Regions from separate parts of the Streptomyces sp. NPDC045287 genome, predicted to be linked through region 1. Evidence: riboswitches for the same ligand, from Rfam matches in the RefSeq annotation. Region 1 holds a riboswitch; the other holds the start of a gene.
The links. Region 1 has a riboswitch for ZMP and ZTP ahead of AC07D6_RS32245 (bifunctional 5,10-methylene-tetrahydrofolate dehydrogenase/5,10-methylene-tetrahydrofolate cyclohydrolase). Riboswitches for the same ligand answer to the same signal wherever they lie in the genome.
Positions count from the first base shown of each region.

Region 1 (5,926 bases):
CCATCGGTCGGGGGCGGTGGTGGCGATGATCGCCCCGTCGGGGCGGTCGGGGGTGGGCTGGGCCGCGTACTGGCAGTGTGCCGCCGCCCAGGTGTCGTGCCGGGCCACGACCAAAGCGGCCGGAAGGTCCAGTTCGAGGACGGTGATGCCCGGCAGCGCGGCCAGGTGCTCCGCCGTGCCGGGCCTGGACCGGTCGGCTTCGACGAGCGCGCACGCCGGGGCGTACAGGTACCAGCCGGCCTGCGCGTGGGCGCGGTGGATGAGCCGGGAAGCAAGGACGTTGCCCTGGCCGGCCGCGGCCATCGCGGTGTCGTCCAGGACGATGTGCATGGCGTCGCTCACCGGGCGGCCGCCCGGGCCAGGCGGCGGTCCAGCTCGCTGTCGAGGTCCCGCTCCTGGGCGGGGGTCGGCGCGTAGCCGGCCCACTCCTCAAGAGCGGCGCGGGCCTGCTCGGCCCGTTCGGCGCGCTCGTCGGGGGTGAGGAGGGTCTCGGCGAGCCGGGCCAGGTAGGCGCGCAGCGACATCCCCTCCGCCGCCGCTATGGCGGCGAGCCGGTCACGGGCTTCCTCGGGAATGCGGATATTGGCGTCGGACATCATCGGGCTCCCTCCACACAAGGAAGGGTACGGGTACGTACCCGTACCCATACTATCGGTGGTGCCGCGCCCGCCGGCCGCCGGCCGCCGCCGGCGGGGCCAGGTCCGCTACTTCCCGGCAGCAGTGTGCTTCGCGTCGACGAAGGCACCGTCGACGACGCGCGGCGGCGGGCCCTTCGGGTACGGTCGGCGCCACCACGCCCGGACGGCGCCGCGTACAGCGGGGAGGGGATGCTCATGCATCGCGACAGCGAACGGGAGCACGCCGACGTCGGCTGGGGAGCCACCGGAGAACCAGGCCGGGACCTGTCCCGGGACGTCGGCTGGGGCGTGAACGGCGCCTGACCGCCCCGCCCGGCGCAACGGCAGACCGACCCGCAGCGAGAAGCCGCCGGTGTGCCACGCTGAAGGACGCCCGGCGGGGCCGCGCCCCGTGAAGCCGACGCCGCCCCACCGAGCGCCCACACCCCCGATCAGCGCAGGAAGGCCCGCCGTGGACCACACGGACGCCAGGGGCGTCGAGTACGAGGTGGTGCTGCGATCCCGCCCGGGCGGACCGGCCATCCTCGGCATCTGGGGCCGACCCGAGACCGCTGACCGGAGGTTCGTGGAGTGGCTCGGGCGGTACGGCACGCCCGGCACCGTCCTCACCCTGACCGCCACCATCGACGGCGAGACGCACCCGGTGAAGAGCTGGACCTACGAAAGCGGCCTGCAAGAGTTCACGGCGCCCCGACCCGCGTAGAGGGGGCCGACCCGCACCACCCGTCCCGTGCCCTGACCCGGGGAGGCGCCGTTGAGGAGGGTGTGGACCACGACACCGAGCCGGTGACCGGCACCTACCCGGACGAACCCCACCTCCCCCTGCTCACCCACACCGAGGCCCGCGAGGTGATCGAGCACCTGCAGCTCCTGGAGCGGCTCGACCCCGAGCGCGGCTGGGCAGCGGGGCAGCTCGCCGCCGACCTTGCCCGCCGCCTGCCCGCCCCGTAGCCGTCCCGGCACGGCGAGGGCCGCCGCGCCGGCGGTTCAGCTGGGCTTGAGAGCGAGTCCTTTACGGGAGAGGACGACTTAGTCGGGTAGCCGGGTCACGTCAACGTGACCCGGCTACCCGACTTATGCAGGAGGTCGCAGAGGCGTTGTCATGCGGGTGGTATCAGGGCGATGAGGAATTCCTGGTCGCGGGCGCCCGAACAGCGACCTTCGACGATTTCGGCTCCTGGCAGGCGAGCGGGCGGGCGCCGCCCCGCCGTGGCGGCCGCGAAGACCGACGACGTACGCACCGCGTACCTGGAAGGCCGCTCCATCGCCGCCCTCGCCCGCGACCACGGCGTCAGCCGCGGCGCCATCCGCACGGCCGTCGCCGACCTCCTGCCCGACCACACCGCCATCAAGGAGGACGCGTCCGCCCCGGAGCTGCCAGTCACCCTCGACATGTCGGGCAAGGTCGCCGACTACCTCCGTGCCACCGAGCTGGAGCCCGCCGAGCGGGCCGCGCTCGACCAGGGCGTCACCGTACGACGCGGTCAGGGCTACACCCTGCGCGTCACCGCCGTCCCCGCCGTACACCGCCAGCTCCTCGCCCGCCCGGCCGTACGGGAGCACGCCAGCAGGCGACCGGCGTCCCGAAGGCGCATCAGGCACGGTCGCGAGATACGGCGCGGTGCCGGTGCGCCCGGTGAGCGTGGTGGCCTGCCTCGCGGTGTCCTCCACGATGCGGCGGGCGAGCGCGGTGCCGTCCATCAGACGGGCGGCCTGGATCTGGGTCATGCTGCACACTCCTGGGCTGGATCGACTCTTCTCGCCCAGGCGCGCGGCTGACCTTACGGGCCGCTCCCGGTGGTGCTCCACCTCAGCGCCAGTCACGGCCCGCGTACAGCGTAACCGAGCGTGCGTACGGCCTTCGGACCACCGTCCCTCCGCCACCGGGCCGGGTCTACGGGCCCCCTACCCGGATGATCAGCTGATCGGTGATCTTGCCGTCGTCCTGCAGCGTGAGCATCGACACGGCCAGGAGCCGGGAACCGTCCGGGAACTCGGAGGACTCGCTGAAGGCGGCGTGGTCGCCCTGGACGACGCACTGCTCCAGCTTGTTCGTCACGTCCACGGTGTTGGTGTAGATGTCCGCCAGCGCCGTGCGGATTTGGTCTTCACCCTGGATCACGTAGGGATCGTTGGGCGGGAAATCACTGTCGACGAAACGGACCCGGGCGTCTTCCATGTAGAGCGACATCAGCGAAAAGAAGGCGTCCTCGGTGTTACCCTCTATGCCCTGACGCAGTGTCTCGGTGTCGAATGGCGCGTTGCCCATTGTGACCTCCTTCAGGCGTCTGCGGCCCGCCCGTGAGCGGGCCGCACGGGTCCTTCCTGACGAGACTCCTCCTCCCGGGCGGCTCCGGCAAGCGCGGCGGTGTGAACGGGCTCGGCAGCCGGGAGCCGTCGACCGTGAGACCGTTCATGGCCGCGGCGAAGCTCATGTTGATGTCGACGACCACCAAGTGCGGGTTGGCGCACTCCTCGTCGGTCAGCGGTCCGCACGGTCGGCGAGCCGCTCGTGTGCGAGGGCGATGTCAGTGCGGGACGCCACGTCCAGCTTCCGCATGATGCGGGCGACATGGTGCTCCACGGTCCGGGTGGACAGGACCAGGCTCTCGGCGATCTCCCGGTTGGCCCGTCCCTGGGCGACCAGCCTCGCCACCTCCTCCTCCCGGGGGGAGAGCTGGTCGCCGTAGCCGAGACGGCCCCGGCGGTGGGTGGTGACGACGTCGTGGCGGCGCAGCAGCCGGTGGCAGCGGGCCACGTCCCAGCGGGCGCCGAGGCCCTGGTAGGCGGCGATCGCCCCGTGGACGGCTGCCTCGGCGTCCGCGTGCCCGGCCTGGAACAGGCACCGCCCCCGGACCTCCGCCGCGCCCGCCGCGTCGAAGGGGCGCCCGAGCCGCCGCCACTCGGCCTCGGCCCGGGCCAGCAGCCCCGCGGCCGTGCCGAAGCGGCCCTCCGCCTCCGCGAGCAGGGCCCGGCACACCGTCAGCGCCGCCCCGGTGGCGGGGGCGTCGCGGCCCGAGGTCCCCGCCGCGAAGTCCTCGACGAGCCGGTGCGCCCGCGTGCTCTGGCCGCTGCCGTGCAGCGCCTCGACGGCGATGGGCACGACTTCGGTGGCCCACACCCAGCCGCCGGTCCGGTCCAGGTGGTGCAGGGCCGTCTCTACGGCGTCCCCCGCCTGCCCGGGGCGTCCCGCCTCCAGGTGGAGCCGCGCGGTGGCGGCGGCGGACGCGGTGAGGATGAAGCCTGTGTCGTAGCGGGTGAGCCGGGCGGCCTCGGCGAGGTCCCGGCGCGCGGTCGGTACGTCGCCGTGGACGTGCAGCGCGGTCAGACCGCGTACCAGCATCGCCTCGGCGGTCAGATCGGGGATCTCCTCGTACGCCCGGGTGACGCGGTCTGCGGCCTCGCGCAGCCCCTCCCACCGCCCCTCGTGCCAGCCGATGACCAGCCGGGCGGTGTGCGTGAGTCCCTCCAGGTACGGGCTGGAGGTGGCCTCGAGCCCGGCGGCGGCCCGGTCCAGGAACGCGCGGGCCCGCCCGGTGTACCCAAGGGCGACCGTCGCGTGCGCCAGGTTGGCCCACCCCCGGGCGTGTTGCGCCGCCTCCAGGGCCGAGGCGGCGGGGCGGTCCAGCGCGTCGGCGGCGGCCCACGCCCGTGCGTCGCCCAGCAGCATCAGGGCGGTGGCGCGGTTCGCGGCGACCGCCGCCCGGGTCGCCGGGTCCGTCACCGCGCGGGCGGCCGACTCGACCCGCTCCAGCCACGCCCGATGGCGGCCGATCGGCCACCCCTTGATGGAGGGGATGGCCGCCACGGACATCGCGCGGGCGGCGGTCTGCGGGTCGCTCTCCTCCAGATCGGGCAGGGCGCGGGCGATCTCGTTGAGGCTGTCCAGGGGCGTCGCGCCCTGGTTGCGCAGCACGACGCTCAGATGGAGTCTGATCTCGCCGCGCAGCCGGGGCGGCGGGTCGTCCTCCTTGAGAACCCGCCGGACGGCGCTCACCACGTCGTCCCCGGCGCGCGCGAGCTGGGCGGTACGGGCGAGCTTCACGGCCGTACGGACACGGGGCCCGACTCCACGCGGCGTCTTGCCGCTCCCGCCCGGCCGGCCTGCGAGCGATCGCCCGGGTTGCTCGGTGACCGCCCGGGTGTAGAGGGCGGTCGCGGCGGCGTAGTCGCCCCGGGCGGCGGCGTGGTCGGCGGCCGCCTCCAGGTATCGCAGGGCTTCCCCCGTTCGCCCGGCCGCCCGGTGCAGGCGGGCCAGGTCGGCCAGCGGCAGCGGGCCGCCCGCCCGGCGCAGGGCCCGTGCGGCGCGCAGGGCGAGGCGTTCCAGCCGGGGCCCGGCGATCCGTTCGTACACCGCGTCGCGGTCCAGGGCGTGACGGAATCGCGTGTGCCGCCCGTCGGCGCCGAGAACCGCTCGGCGTGCGGCGAGTGCCACGGCCCGTTCCGCGTCGTCGGCGGTCACCCCCGCCACCTCGGCGAGTACGTCCAGTGCGACTGGCCGGTCGAGGACGGCGGCCGCCTCCACGACCCGGTCGGCCGTCTCGTCGAGAGGGCCGCGCCGCCGGGCCATGTCCCGGCGGACCGCCGCCGGGACGCCGACCGCGTGCACGTCCGCCGCACGGACCGTGCGGCTGTGGCCGCCGGAAGCGGCCGGGCCGCCCTGCCCCGCCTCGCGCAGCAGCGCCTCCACTGCGGCGGGCAGCCCGCCCGCACGCGTGTGCACCAGCTCGGCGAGCTCCGGTTCGGCGGGGCGCCCACCGAGCCACCGCCGGACGTACTCCCCAGTCTCCTCGGGGCTCCACGGCCGCAGGGTGACCTCCTCGACCCGTACCCGGGGGTGGGCGCGGACCCCGAGGACCGGCAGGCCGGGGGCCGCGCGCTCGGTCACGACCAGCCGGAGCGACGGCGGCATCTCCGCCGTGAGCCGGTGCAGCACGTTCAGGGTGCGGGCGTCCGCCGCGTGCACGTCCTCCACGACCAGTACCGCGGGGCCGAGCGTCGCCAGCAGGGCCCGTACGCCACGTGCCAACAGGCCGTCGCGCAGAGCGGGTTCGGGGAGCGGAGGGTGTGGCGGCAGCCGGTCCGCCAGCTCGGGGACGACCGTCCCGACGACGCCGGTCACCGGTGGCAGGCAGAGGCCGGGCCGGTACGGAAGCCCGGCGAGGGCGTCGGTCATCGCCGCGAGGGGCGCCTGCTGCGTCGAGTCGGGGCAGGTTCCGCGCAGGTGCGTCAGTCCGGCGCACGCGGGGTCGGCCAGCAGCTCGTCCACCAGGCGGGACGCGCCGACC
Region 1 covers NZ_JBWKJG010000033.1:12,424-18,349, reverse strand. Annotated here, with positions in the region: gene AC07D6_RS32265 (PIN domain-containing protein) at 1-330, opposite strand, end outside; gene AC07D6_RS32260 (hypothetical protein) at 339-596, opposite strand; gene AC07D6_RS32255 (hypothetical protein) at 1,090-1,341, shown strand; gene AC07D6_RS32250 (hypothetical protein) at 1,404-1,589, shown strand; partial or broken gene AC07D6_RS32245 (bifunctional 5,10-methylene-tetrahydrofolate dehydrogenase/5,10-methylene-tetrahydrofolate cyclohydrolase) at 2,238-2,366, opposite strand; ZMP/ZTP riboswitch at 2,393-2,472, opposite strand; gene AC07D6_RS32240 (nuclear transport factor 2 family protein) at 2,533-2,907, opposite strand; gene AC07D6_RS32235 (LuxR C-terminal-related transcriptional regulator) at 3,121-5,926, opposite strand, start outside.

Region 2 (5,926 bases), on a different contig from region 1:
GGGCGAGCGGTCCGTCGATCGCGCCGAGCTGGACCGGATCGCCGAGGCCGGCCGGCCCCTGGTGCGGCTGCGCGACCAGTGGGTGCTGGTCGACCCCGAGGAGGTACGGCGCGCCCGCGAGCAGCGGGACCGCGGGATGACCCCCGTGGAGGCGCTGGGCGCCGTACTGGCGGGCACGACCGAGGTGGGTGGGCGGCCGGTCGTCGTCGAGGCGTCGGGATGGCTGCGGGAGCTGCGGGACCGGCTCGCGGACCCGGAGGGCGGCCACCAGGAGATCGGCCGGCCCGTCGGACTTGCCGCGACTCTGCGCGACTACCAACTGCGCGGCCTGAACTGGCTGCACCGCATGACGTCCCTCGGGCTCGGCGCCTGCCTCGCCGACGACATGGGCCTCGGCAAGACCATCACCCTCATCGCGCTCCACCTGCACCGGCAGACCGATCCGGCAGCCGCCGGGCCGACGCTCGTCGTCTGCCCCACGTCGCTGATGGGCAACTGGCAGCGGGAGATCGAGAAGTTCGCGCCCGGCACCCCCGTGCGCCGCTTCCACGGGCCCCGCCGCGACCTGGACGGCGTCACCGGCGGCTTCGTGCTCACCACGTACGGGACGATGCGGCTCGACGCCGAGCGCCTCGCGCGCGTGGACTGGGGCATGGTCGCCGCGGACGAGGCGCAGCACGTCAAGAACCCCTACTCGGCGACCGCCCGGCAGTTGCGCGCCATCGGCGCGCGGGCGCGCGTCGCGCTGACCGGCACACCGGTGGAGAACAACCTCTCCGAGCTGTGGGCGATCCTCGACTGGACGACGCCCGGGCTGCTCGGCCGCCTCGGCACGTTCCGCGGCCGGTACGCGCAGGCCGTCGAGGGCGGTGCCGACCCGGCGGCGGCCGAGCGGCTGTCCCGGCTGGTCCGGCCGTTCCTGCTGCGCCGCCGCAAGTCCGACCCGGGGATCGCGCCGGAACTGCCGCCGAAGACGGAGACGGACCGCGCGGTGGCCCTGACGAAGGAACAGGCCGGTCTGTACGAGGCGGTGGTGCGCGAGACGCTCGCCGCGATCGCCGGGGCGGACGGCATGGAGCGGCGCGGCCTGGTCGTCACGCTGCTGAACGCGCTGAAGCAGATCTGCAACCACCCCGCGCAGTACTTGAAGGAGGAGGGCGCGCCGCGGCTCGCGGGGCGCTCCGGCAAGCTGGAACTGCTGGACGAGCTCCTCGACACGATCCTCGCCGAAGGCGCGGGCGTGCTGGTCTTCACCCAGTACGTGCGCATGGCCCGGCTGCTCCAGGACCACCTCGCCGCTCGGGGCGTACGGGCGCAACTGCTGCACGGCGGCACGCCGGTCGTGGAGCGCGAGGCGATGGTGCGCCGATTCCAGGACGGCGAGGTGCCGGTGTTCCTGCTGTCGCTGAAGGCGGCGGGCACGGGGCTGAACCTCACGCGTGCGGAGCACGTCGTGCACTACGACCGCTGGTGGAACCCGGCCGTGGAGGCGCAGGCCACCGATCGGGCGTACCGGATCGGGCAGACGCGGCCCGTGCAGGTGCACCGGCTGATCGCCGAGGGCACGGTCGAGGACCGCATCGCGGACATGCTGGCGCGCAAGCGGCGGCTGGCGGACTCGGTACTGGGGGGCGCAGGGGAGGCGGCCCTCACGGAGCTGTCCGACGCCGAACTGGCGGAACTGGTGCGGCTGCGCGCGACGGACGGCGGATACGACGCGGACGACGGGCACGGCGGATACGACGGAGGCAGCTCCGCGGGGCACGGCGGAACGGACGCCACGGACAGGGCGGATGCCACGGCCGGGACGGACACCACGGACGGGACGGACGGAGGGCGCGGACGATGAACGGTGCCTACGAGGACGAGACGACCTTCGACGCCCTGCCGCCCGCCCCCGGGCGCGGCTTCGCGGAGACCTGGTGGGGCCGGGCGTGGCTGAAGGCCCTGGAGGACACGGCGCTCGACGGTCAGCAGCTGAAGAAGGGCCGCGCACGGGCGCGCGCCGGCGCGGTGGGTGCCGTGACGGTGCGCCCCGGGCGGGTCACGGCGGTCGTCAAGGACCGGGACGGTACCGCGTACCGGGCCGACGTGCTGGTGCAGGAGCTGCCGGACGCGGAGTGGGACCGGTTCCTGGAGACGGCGGTGGAGCGGGCCGGGCACGTCGCCGCGCTGCTCGACCGGGACATGCCGCCGCACCTGGTCGAGGACGCCGCGGCGGCCGGGGTCGACCTGCTGCCGGGCCTGGGCGACCTGGACGCGGAGTGCGCGTGCGGGGCGTGGGACCACTGTCCGCACACGGCGGCCCTCTGCTACCAGGTGGCTCGGCTGCTCGACCGGGATCCGTTCGTGCTGCTCCTGGTGCGCGGGCGCGGCGAACGGCGGCTGCTGGAGGAGCTGACGGCGCGCGGCACGGTACGGGCCGGTGCGGAGGACGCGGTGGTGGAGCCGGAGGGCGTACGGGCCGACGAGGCGTTCGCGACGGGCGGCATCCTGCCCGCGCTGCCGTCGCCGCCGCCCGTTCCCGAGCAGCCGGGCGGGCCGCCGTCGCTGGACGCGGAGACGGATCCCGGGGCGGACGTGGACCCGTCGGGACTGGAGCTGCTGGCCGCCGACGCGGCGTGGCGGGCGCGGCGGATGCTGGCGGAGGTGCTGGCCGGTGCGGACTCCCCCGGCGGGGGAACCGGACGGGGTCCCGGTGGGGAGTTCGGCGACGCGCCGCTGACGGTGACTCAGGACGCCGTCCGGCTCGCCGCGACCGCCGCGGCGCCCGTGCCCGGGGTCGTGGCGCGGCTCGCGGCGGGGACGGGGCGGGACCCGGTGGACATGGACCTCGCCGTACGGGCGTGGCGGCTGGGTGGCGCGGCGGCCCTCGCGGTGTTGGAGGAGGAGTGGGTGCCGGAGCCCGCGCCGGCGGCCCGCGCCGAGGCGCTCGTCGCGGCTGCCGGGGAGGACGGCGGGCGTCCCGTGCTGCGGGCGCTGGGCGGCGCGCGTTGGGCCGGACCGGGGGGCGACGTGCAGGTGCGGCTCGGCCGGGACGGCCGCTGGTGGCCGTACCGGCGCGAGCAGGGCCGGTGGGCGCCCGCCGGCCCGGCGGGCCGCGACCCGGGCGCGGTGCTGGCCGCCCTGCTGGAGGGGGACGACGCGGGGTGACGGGACGGCGGACGACGGCCGCGCCGAGCGGGCCCGGCCGTCGTCCGCCGGGAACGGCCGCCCGCCGGGAGCGGCCGTCGTCCCGTACCGTCCCGGTGCCGCGGTCAGGCGGCGGTGGCCCCGAGCTGCCGCTCGGCGGCGTCGACCGTCTGCGCCAGCAGGGTGGCGATGGTCATGGGGCCGACGCCGCCGGGGACCGGGGTGATGAGCCCGGCGCGCTCCGCGGCGGCCTCGAAGTCGACGTCGCCGACGTTGCCCTCGTTGTAGCCCGCGTCGACGACGACGGCGCCCGGCTTGATGTCCTCGCCCTTGATGAAGCGGGCGCGGCCCACGGCGGCGATCACGATGTCCGCCTCCCGCACGGCGGCCGACAGATCGGCGGCGGGGGTGTACGAGTGGCAGTACGTCACCGTGGCGTTCCGGGCGAGCAGCAGCATCCCGGCGGGCTTGCCCAGGATGGCACTGCGGCCGACGACGACGGCCCGCTTGCCGGCGGGGTCGACGTCGTACGCGTCGAGCAGCCGCATGATGCCGCCGGGCGTGCAGGAGACGAAACCGGGCAGGCCGAAGCTCATCGAGGCGAAGGAGCTGGTGGTGACGCCGTCGACGTCCTTCTCCGGGGCGATCGCCTCGAACGCGGCGCGCTCGTCGATGTGCCGGCCGACCGGGTGCTGGAGGAGGATGCCGTGCACGTCCGGGTCCTCCGAGAGGGCCCGCAGGGTGGCGACGAGCTCCTCGGTGGTGATCGTGGCGGGCAGCTCGACGTGGTGCGAGCGGATGCCGGCCTTCTCGCAACGGGCGCGCTTCATCCGCACGTACGTGACGGAGGCGGGGTCCTCGCCGACGAGGACGGTCGCGAGGCACGGCTGCGCGCCGGTGCGGCGGGTGAGGTCGGCGGCGCGGGCGGCGGTCTCCTCGACGAGGCGGCGGGCGAGGCCGCTGCCGTCCATGAGGCGGGCGCTTGCGGTCGTGGACACGGGTCCTCCTGGGCGTCGACAGGAACGTGGGTGCTGATCGCCCAGGCGCGCGGCAGGAGGCGGTGACCGCCGGGCCGCTCCCCGGTGGTACTCCACCCAAGCGCCAGTCACGGCCCACCCCCACTGTACGGGAGGCGGGTCCGCGGGGGCACGGGCCGGGGGTGCGGGGGCTCCGCGGGGCCTCGGCAGGGGCAGCGGGTGCGGAACACCCCGACGGGCAGGCCGGGGCGGACGACGCGGGGGTGCGGGGCCGGGTGCGGCCCCCTCGCACCGCCCCGATCACCGGCCCGACGAGAGGGGTCAGCCCGGCCGCCGCCGGTTCGTCGCCCGCTCCCGCCCGGTCACGTGGAGGGCGCTCCGCTCCGCTCCCTCCGCCACAGCAGCTCGCACACCCGCTCCATCCCCTGCGCGAGGTGCCGCCGGTACGTGCTGTAGGGGATGCCGAGCCGCTGCGCGGACGCCTCCTGGGTGCGGGGCCGCTCCAGAAAGGTCGTCGCCACCGCCCGGTGCGCTTTGGCCCCCCGCGGTTCGTCGAGCAGCGCTTCGACCGTTTCGGTGATCAGGCGCCTGAGCGAGTCCACCGGGTCCGTGTTCCCGTACTCGGCCTCGACGGCGACCGTCCGGCAGGCCAGCAGGGGGTTGGAGCGCAGGTCGTCGGGGTGGTGCAGGGCGCGCAGGGCGTCGCGGACCGCCTGGTCGAAGTCGGCTCGTGCGAGGGTCTCCTCGGCCGGCCTGTCGGCGGCCGGGGCCACGGGTGTGTCGGAGAGGGCTCCCGGTTGGGTGCGGTCGAACCAGATCTCCAAGGGGGTGACCCGCCAGTCGCACGCGAACATCGTGAACAGGCGCCCCCGGTCCCACGGCACCTCGAACACCGGCCGGTGCCCGAGGTGGGACATCAGCGGGGACCACAGCGCGGCGTCGGGGCTGAGGACGAAGGACCAGCCCAGCCCCTGGGACCTGATCCAGTCGACGCAGATGCGCAGTTGCATGAGGTGGCCGACGTGGGATATCCCGCCGTACGTCTCCGGATCCACCATGAAGCGGCACAGGAGGAAGTGCTCGCCCGGGCGCAGCGGAGCACGGCGCTCGACGTGCTCCCACGCCTCCGCCACGACCGGGTCGGCGTCGGCCTCCTCGCCCCGCCTGGACAGCCGCAGCCAGGTCATGAAGGCGACGGTCCCGCCCGTGTCGGTCCGCCGGTACACCAGGAACGCCGAGGGCTGGTGCACAAGCCAGTGCCGCACGATACGGGCGGACCGCTCGCCCTCGACCTCCTCGGCCATCCTCACCAGGGTCTCGTGGTCCTCGGGCCGCAGGGTGTCCTCGTAGACGTCCCCCTCCTCGTCCAGGTCCTGGAAGTAGGGCGCCATCGGGCCGTACCGCTTGAGGTACGTGAGCGCTCGCACCGCGCTCATCACCTCGGCACCGGACGACGTGCGGACCTGGGCGAGCAGGTGGTGCCCGGCCCGGCGGTGCATCTGCTCGTAGCCCTGGGGGTCGCGCCAGCGCAGGTCCCGGTCGAGGACCTCGCGGACGAGATCGTGGAGGAAGAGGCCGCGGCGGCCGTACTGGGCGAACGGCAGGCCGCGCAGCCAGGCGAACATCGGCCCGGCGTCCTCCTCGCCGATCACCGCCTTCAGCAGCCCCTCGGTCGTCGTCATCGTGTGGGCGGCCGTCTCCAGGGCGGCCCGGTGCACCGGGGAGGGCAGGTCTCCGACCAGGGTGGCGAGCAGGGCGGTGATGACGTCCGGGGTGGGCTCCCAGGTCGCCCGCGGGCCGGCGTCGCTGACGGCGAC
Region 2 covers NZ_JBWKJG010000017.1:64,772-70,697, reverse strand. Annotated here, with positions in the region: gene AC07D6_RS25665 (DEAD/DEAH box helicase) at 1-1,849, shown strand, start outside; gene AC07D6_RS25660 (SWIM zinc finger family protein) at 1,846-3,153, shown strand; gene AC07D6_RS25655 (bifunctional 5,10-methylenetetrahydrofolate dehydrogenase/5,10-methenyltetrahydrofolate cyclohydrolase) at 3,258-4,103, opposite strand; ZMP/ZTP riboswitch at 4,163-4,251, opposite strand; gene AC07D6_RS25650 (AAA family ATPase) at 4,472-5,926, opposite strand, start outside.
Region 2: another riboswitch for ZMP and ZTP. It lies ahead of AC07D6_RS25655 (bifunctional 5,10-methylenetetrahydrofolate dehydrogenase/5,10-methenyltetrahydrofolate cyclohydrolase); the one in region 1 lies ahead of AC07D6_RS32245 (bifunctional 5,10-methylene-tetrahydrofolate dehydrogenase/5,10-methylene-tetrahydrofolate cyclohydrolase).